DNA from 2 places in the Streptomyces durhamensis genome. Region 1 is predicted to be linked to the other one. Evidence: riboswitches for the same ligand, from Rfam matches in the RefSeq annotation. Region 1 holds a riboswitch; the other holds the start of a gene.

What was found. A riboswitch is a leader RNA that binds a small molecule or an ion and turns the genes downstream of it on or off. The one in region 1 is predicted to bind cyclic di-AMP.
Region 2: another riboswitch for cyclic di-AMP. It lies ahead of IO33_RS0114830 (M23 family metallopeptidase); the one in region 1 lies ahead of IO33_RS0132755 (C40 family peptidase).

Annotation. Positions count from the first base shown of each region.
Region 1 covers NZ_JNXR01000027.1:75,875-79,856, forward strand. Annotated here, with positions in the region: gene IO33_RS0132750 (tellurite resistance/C4-dicarboxylate transporter family protein) at 1-803, opposite strand, end outside; gene IO33_RS0132755 (C40 family peptidase) at 907-2,076, opposite strand; cyclic di-AMP (ydaO/yuaA leader) riboswitch at 2,085-2,253, opposite strand; gene pcrA (DNA helicase PcrA) at 2,477-3,982, shown strand, end outside.
Region 2 covers NZ_JNXR01000008.1:264,724-268,705, forward strand. Annotated here, with positions in the region: gene IO33_RS0114815 (MarR family winged helix-turn-helix transcriptional regulator) at 1-440, opposite strand, end outside; gene IO33_RS0114820 (dihydrofolate reductase family protein) at 495-1,628, shown strand; tRNA gene IO33_RS0114825 (tRNA-Met) at 1,749-1,822, opposite strand; cyclic di-AMP (ydaO/yuaA leader) riboswitch at 2,167-2,343, shown strand; gene IO33_RS0114830 (M23 family metallopeptidase) at 2,353-3,381, shown strand; gene IO33_RS0114835 (aldo/keto reductase) at 3,524-3,982, shown strand, end outside.

The sequences.
Region 1 (3,982 bases):
GGGAACACCGTCGCCCATCGCAGCATGTGGTAGCCGCGCCGGGGCCGCGCCGCCTCGGCGGCCAGCAGCGCGAGGTAGCAGGCCAGATCCAGCACGAGCAGTGCGACCGTCGTGGTGCGCAGCACGGCGCGGTCGTCGTCGTCCCACAGGTAAGGGCCCGCATCCGCGGCGATGAGCAGTTTCGCCCCCGCCAGCGCCGAGATCGCGAGTGCCCCGCCCGCCACCCAGTGGTCGCCGGCCCCCTCCCACACCTGCCGTGCGTCGAAGTGGGCCAGCGCGAGCCCGTAGAGCACCAGACCCAGCCAGAACAGCACCAGCGCGGTGTGGGCGAGCCACGCCCGGTGCTCGGCGGCAGCCAGTGTCGCGGCCAGTACGGCGAGCCCCTGTGTGGCCACACAACACAGGAACACCGAGCCCGGCATGCGCCGCCTCCAGTGCCGTACGACCGTGACCAGCAGCACCGGCCACAGCAGCGCCGCGAGCGCCAGCAGGGCCCCGGCGAGGGTCTGCCGGCCCAGCGCCGAGATCCCGGTGCCGAGCACGGTGGTCGCGGCGACGGCGTTGAGCGCGCCGGGGCTCTGAGCCTCGGCCGCCCAGCGCTGCCGCCGGCCGAGCAGCCGCAGGGCGAAGTCGGCGGCCAGCGCCACCCAGGCGACGGCGGTCAGTGCCAGCGCCAGCCGGGAGACCGTCTCCGCGCCGGTCAGCTGCAGGCCCACCGACAGGATGCCGGTCGCCATCACGGCGGCCCCGGCCGCGGGAGGCCGCTCCGCCCACCACGTACGCAGACCTGAGATGCCGGACATGCGCCGATGCTAGGGAGCCGCGCGGTTCCGGCCAGGAAGGGCACGCGCGCGTGGAAGGCGAAAACCCCGGTACGCGCGCGTGGAGCGGAGAAAGCCGGCTCGGTCAGCCCGGCCGGACCACGCTGTGGATGATCGACTCTCCGCCGTAGTACACCGACTCCTCACGGACGTACGCGCCCGGCTTGGGGGCGTGGATCATCATGCCGTTGCCTATGTAGACGCCGACGTGGCTGATGTCGTCGTAGAAGAAGATCAGGTCGCCCGGCCGCGCGTTCGCCAGTGACACCGTGGTGCCCGCGTCGACCTGGTCGTACGTGGTGCGCGGAAGGGAGACGCCGGCGGCCTTCCAGGCGGCCTGGGTGAGGCCCGAGCAGTCGTAGGAGTCCGGCCCGGTGGCGCCCCACACATACGGCTTGCCGATCTGCGCGCGGGCGAAGGCGATCGCCTTCTCGGCCTTCGTGTCGTACGCGCCGGACGTCGTGGAGCCGGTCGACCCGGACCCGGAAGACGAGGACGAGGACGACGACGAGGAGGACGACGAGGAGGACGAGTCGGACTGCTGCTGGGCCTGCCGCTTCGCCAGCTCGGCGGCCTTGCGCGCCGCCTCCTGCTGCTTCTCCCGCTCGATGGCGGCCAGCCGCGCCTTCTCCTGGGCCGTCAGCCGGGACAGCAGCTCGCGCGCGGAGGCGAGCTTCTGCTGGACGGTCGTCTTGGCGGTCTGCAGGTCGTGCTGCGAGTCGGTCAGCGTCCGCAGGCTCTCCGCGGCCTCCCGCCGCTTCTTCATGGTCGTGGCCTGCTCGCCGATGTAGTCGTCGACCGCGCGCTTCTCCCGGGAGGTCAGCCGGTTCATCAGCTGGCTCTGGTCGAAGTAGTCCTGGGGGCTGTCCGCGAGCAGGAAGGTGGCCGTGTCGGGCGCGGCGGCGCCGGTGCGGTACTGGGCGGCGGCGAAGGAGCCCAGTTCCTCGCGCGCCTTGTTGAGGCGGTCGGTGCGCCGGGCGACCTCCTCGCGCAGGGCGTCGACGCGACTCCGCTGCTTCCCGGTCCGCTCCTTGTTCGCGTTGTACTTCTCGGTCGCCGACTCCGCCTGGCGGTAGAGGTCGTCGACCTTCTTCTCGACCTCTTCCAGGCTCGGCTTGGCGTGATCGGTTCTCGGGGCGGCCTCGGCGGTCTGCGAGAGCATGGCCATGGAGGTGAGGGCGGCGGTGGCGAGGGCGGGGGTGCGGATGCCCGCTCCGGTGGTCCCGCCGGGGCGCGGCTTGCGGTGCGACGCCAAGGGAGGCGACTCCTTCCAATGAGCCGCCTACCGGGTTAGCTGTCGGGTTCGGGCGGTGGTTCGGAAGGGTTGCCCTACGGCGTCGTCCCGGGCGGGAGTCGGCCGATTCACCCCAGGATCGGTGGGTCCCCGGCTCCGGGCGCCAGGGGGGCGCGCCGGACTCGGCGGAGGCCGCGCACGCGGCCTGACGGCAACCTAGCCAACTGGTGTGACTAGTGTGAAGGTTGGTGCGTGATATGTCCGATACATTTTCGTGATCTGGGCTGAGAATCACGTTCTTGTCATCGGACGATTCCCCAGCGTGAGGGCCGTGCGGAGGGTGTTCGCCGCTTTCGCCCGTGGGGCCGTCTTCCCGGGACGGCGACCGGTTGTCGGTGGGGCGCCCTAGACTCGTAGAGCGATGAGCAGCCTCTTTGACGACAGCTTCCTGGCGGACCTCCAGCCCCCTCGCGGGCGCGAGGAGGAGCCCCCGCCGCCGCCCGAGGACGATCACGCCCCGGAGCCGCTTCCGGACGACCTGTTCGGCGGCAGGTTCGACGTGCCGCCGGACCGGGACGCCTACTACCGCGACGGCGCCCCCCGCCCCGCGCTCGACGCGGCAGCCCTCCTGGAGGGGCTGAACGACAACCAGCGCGCCGCGGTCGTGCACGCCGGCTCGCCGCTGCTCATCGTCGCCGGCGCCGGCTCAGGCAAGACCCGTGTGCTCACCCACCGCATCGCCCACCTCCTCGCCGAGCGGCATGTGCACCCGGGCCAGATCCTCGCGATCACCTTCACCAACAAGGCCGCGGGCGAGATGAAGGAACGCGTCGAGCAACTCGTCGGCCCGCGTGCGAACGCGATGTGGGTGATGACCTTCCACAGCGCGTGCGTGCGCATCCTGCGCCGGGAGAGCAAGAAGCTCGGTTTCACGTCGTCGTTCTCGATCTACGACGCCGCGGACTCCAAGCGCCTGATGGCCCTGGTCTGCCGCGACCTGGAACTCGACCCCAAGCACTTCCCGCCGAAGTCGTTCAGCGCCAAGATCAGCAATCTGAAGAACGAGCTGATCGACGAGGAGGACTTCGCCGCCCAGGCCACCGACGGCTTCGAGAAGACCCTCGCCCAGGCCTACGCGCTCTATCAGTCGCGGCTGCGCGAGGCGAACGCCCTCGACTTCGACGACCTGATCATGACGACGGTCAACCTGCTGCGCGCCTTCCCGGACGTCGCCGAGCACTACCGCCGCCGCTTCCGGCACGTCCTGGTCGACGAGTACCAGGACACCAACCACGCCCAGTACGCCCTGGTACGCGAGCTGGTCGGCACGGGTGAGCGCGCCGACGAGGCCGACACCCCGCCCGGCGAGTACGACCTCGCGCCCGCCGAGCTGTGCGTCGTGGGTGACGCGGACCAGTCGATCTACGCCTTCCGGGGCGCGACGATCCGCAACATCCTGCAGTTCGAGGAGGACTACCCGAACGCGACGACGATCCTGCTGGAGCAGAACTACCGCTCCACGCAGACGATCCTGTCCGCCGCCAACGCGGTCATCGAGCGCAACGAGTCCCGCCGCCCGAAGAACCTGTGGACCAACGCCGGCCAGGGCGCGCGGATCACCGGTTACGTCGCCGACACCGAGCACGACGAGGCGCAGTTCGTCGCCGACGAGATAGACCGCCTGGTCGACGCGGGCGATGCCAAGGCCGGCGACGTCGCCGTGTTCTACCGCACCAACGCCCAGTCCCGTGTCTTCGAAGAGATCTTCATCCGCGTCGGCCTGCCCTACAAGGTCGTCGGCGGGGTCCGCTTCTACGAACGCAAGGAGGTCCGGGACGTCCTCGCCTACTTGCGCGTTCTCGCCAACCCCGAGGACTCGGTGCCGCTGCGCCGCATCCTCAACGTGCCCAAGCGGGGCATCGGCGAG
Region 2 (3,982 bases), on a different contig from region 1:
CCGCGCGCGATCCCGGTGAAGATCTCCTCCAGCTGCCCCACCTGCTCCGGAGTGAGCCGGTCGAACAGGGTGGCCCGGACGGTCTCCACGTGCCCGGGCGCCGCACGCTCCAGCACGGCCGTCCCCTCGTCCGTCAGCACGGCGATGCTGCTGCGCTTGTCCCAGCGGCAGTCCTCCCGGCGCACCAGCCCGTCCCGCTCCAGCCGGTTCACCGCGTACGTCAGCCGACTGCGCGTGATCTTCAGCGTCTCGGCGAGATCGGTCATGCGCAGCCGCCGGTCGGGCGCGTCGGAGAGGTTGGCCAGCACGGAGTAGAACAGGTGTGGCATGCCGGCGTCCTGCTGGAGCTGCCGGTCGATCGCGTCCTCCAGGAGGTGCGTCGCGGCGAGGTACGCGCGCCAGGCGCGCTGCTCTTCGGGAGTGAGCCAGCGGGTCGTCATGCTGCCAGTGTAGGTTTGTTTCAAACTTGAACCAAGAGCCGGGAGAGCGCGCCGATGTCGTACCCCTATGTGCTGCTGTCCGCCGCCGTCTCCCTCGACGGCTATCTGGACGACACCGGCCCCGAACGACTGCTGCTGTCCAGCCCGGCCGACTTCGACCGGGTCGACGCGGTACGGGCCTCGGTCGACGCGATCCTGATCGGCGCCGGCACCATCCGTGCCGACAACCCCCGGCTGCTGGTCAACTCCGCCGAGCGCCGCGCCGCCCGCCTGGCCGAGGGCAGGCCGGAGTACCCGCTGAAGGTGACCGTCACCGCCACCGGCGACCTCGATCCCGACGCCAACTTCTGGCACACCGGCGGCGACAAGCTCGTCTACACGACCGACCGGGGCGCCGAACGGGCCGCCCACCGCCTCGGCGACGCCGCCGGCATCGTCCCGCTCGGTCCCGGCCTCGACTGGCGCGCCCTGCTGACCCACCTGCACGACGTGCGCGGCGTACGGCGCCTGATGGTCGAGGGCGGCGGCACGGTCCACACCCAGCTGCTCCAGCTGGGCCTCGCCGACGAGCTCCAGCTGGTCCTCGCCCCGCTGTTCGTGGGCGACCCGGCCGCCCCTCGCCTGTTCGGTCCGGGCACCTTCCAGGCCGGCCGGCTGCGTCTGACGGAGACCCGCCGTATCGAGGACGTGGTCCTCATGCGCTACGAGCCCACCGCCCCCGGCACCGGCCCGGTCCCCACCGCCGCCGACCGGCACTGGCTGCGGACCGCCTGCCGGCTGGCGGAGCGGTGTCCGGTCTCGAAGACGGCGTTCAGCGTCGGCGCGGTGGTGGTCGCCGCCGACGGCACGGAGCTCGCCCGGGGCCACTCGCGGGAGGGGGGCGACTCGGTCGTCCACGCCGAGGAGGCGGCGCTCGCGAAGATCGATCCGGCGGATCCCCGGCTGGCCGGCGCCACGGTCTACAGCAGTCTGGAGCCGTGCGCCCGGCGTGCCTCGCGGCCGGCGCCGTGTGCCGCGCTGATTCTGCGGGCGGGGGTGCGCAGGGTGGTCACGGCCTGGCGGGAGCCGGACACGTTCGTTTCCTCGGCCGACGGCACGGGTGTCCTGGTCAAGGGGGGCGCCGAGGTGGTCGTACTGCCGGAACTGGAGGCGCTTGCCAAGGCGCCGAACGCCCACCTGCTCGGGTGAGGCGTCGGAGCCGCACAGCCGGCACGGCCTCGCGCCCCTTCGGGGGCGGGGTGGCCCCGCTGACCGGGGAAAACACTCTGGGCCGGAAACCATCACTGGCTTCCGGCCCTGAGTCTTCAGTAGCGGGGACAGGATTTGAACCTGCGACCTCTGGGTTATGAGCCCAGCGAGCTACCGAGCTGCTCCACCCCGCGTCGTTGTGACTCCAGAGTACCTCATGTTCAGGGCGCTACGCACACCGCTTGTCCCGGGGCGCCGGCCGCCCGCTCACCCGAGGCGGTTCACCGCCGCCCCGACCCCGTGATCACCTTCACCGAGGGTGACCGGACGGCAGCCCTCCGCATAACATCTGAGTCACCATCAAAAACGCCGAGACTCCTGAACGCTGGCCAACTCGCCCGGTTTGCCGCACTCCTGGCCGGTAAGTCCGGCCCGGAAAACGTTAATGATCAAGCCGAACGGCTTGGAAAGTAACCAGCAGGTCTATTAACGTTCGATAACGCAGCGCGGTCGTCCCAGCCGTCACAAGAGGCGGCTCCGCGCGCACGCGCCGAATCCCGCAAGGGAACCGGGGAACCACCAACCCTGGGGTGAATCTCGCGGCTGCCGCAGTGAACTCGGTGAACTCACGGAGTCCACGCCCGGTATACGCGCGTAGGAGACCTTCCTGCTCCGAACCCGTCAGCTAACCCGGTAGGCGGAGGAAGGAAAGGAGTACGCCCGCGTGGCGTCCAACCGGCCTGCCCCAGAAGCCCCGTTCATGCCCGCGGAGGCCGAGCCCGAGACCTTCGGCTACGGCGCCTACCGCACCGAAGAGGGCCCCTGGGAGGAGTGGAACCCCACCGAGGAATCCCTCGCCCCCGTCCGTGGCCGGCACCGTGTCGCCAAGCAGCGCGGCGGCTTCGCGCGCAGCTCCACCGTCCTCGGCGTCGGCGTCGTGGCCGCCGTCGGTGCGGGCGGCATGGCCAGCGCCAACACCGGCAAGCCGCCGGTCTCCATATCCCTGCCGGACCTGGACTCCGTCAGCCACCTCTTCGGCGACGACTCCTCCGACACGCACCAGGCGCATGCCACCGCGCTCAGCAGCGCCGGCGTGACCTCGGCCGACAGCAAGGACTCCGACGCCGGCGAGACCCTGCGCAACCGGATCATGGCCCAGGCCGAGCAGCAGCGGAGCAAGGCCGACAGCAAGGCCACCGCCGTCGCGCTCGCCGCCGCCGAGAAGCAGACCGCCGACACCGCGGCCAAGGCCGAGCAGGACGCCGCCGCCAAGGCCGCCGCCGCCAAGCAGAAGGCCGAGGCCGACGCCAAGAAGGCGGCCGAGGCCAAGCGCCTGGCCGAGCTGGCCAAGCAGTACCAGCTGCCCGTCGTCTCGTACACGATCACCGGCACCTTCGGCCAGCCCGGCGCCATGTGGTCCTCCGGCTACCACACCGGACTCGACTTCGCCGCCCCCACCGGCACCCTCATCAAGGCCATCCACAGCGGCACGATCACCCAGGCGGGGTGGGCCGGCGCCTACGGCTACCGCACCGTCCTCACCCTGGACGACGGCACCGAGCTGTGGTTCTGCCACCAGTCCTCGATCAACGTCTCCGTCGGCCAGAAGGTCTCCACCGGCGAGGTCATCGGCCGCATCGGCGCCACCGGCAACGTCACCGGCCCGCACCTGCACCTGGAGGTCCACCCCGGCGGCCAGGCCACCGGCATCGACCCGGCGCCGTGGCTGCGGGACAAGGGGCTCACCCCCTGACCGTGCCACCCCTGCCGGCTGTGGCATCCGTGGCATCGGTGTCATCCGCGCCGGCGGTGGCATCCGTGTCATCCGTGTGAAACGTGTGAAATCGACGCCGGCGGCGGAATGCGATCATCCGTCGCCGGTGTTGACGTGAAGCATGACTTCTCTGCGCACACTCGGTTCCTCCGACCTCAAGGTCTTCCCGCTCTCCCTGGGCGGCAACGTCTTCGGCTGGACCGCCGACGAGGAGACCTCCTTCGCCGTCCTCGACGCCTACACGGCCGCGGGCGGCAACTTCATCGACACCGCCGACGCCTACTCCGCCTGGATCGAGGGCAACAAGGGCGGCGAGTCCGAGACGATCATCGGCAAGTGGGTCAAGGCCCGCGGCAACCGCGACAGCGTCGTCATCGCCACCAAGGTGAGCCAGCACCCCGAGTACCAGGGCCTGTCCGCGGCCAACATCAAGGCGGCCGCCGACGCCTCCCTGCGCCGCCTGGGCACCGACCACATCGACCTCTACTACACCCACTTCGACAAGCCCGAGGTGCCGGTCGAGGAGATCATCGGCGCGCTGGACGAGCTGGTGAAGGCGGGCAAGGTCCGGCACATCGCG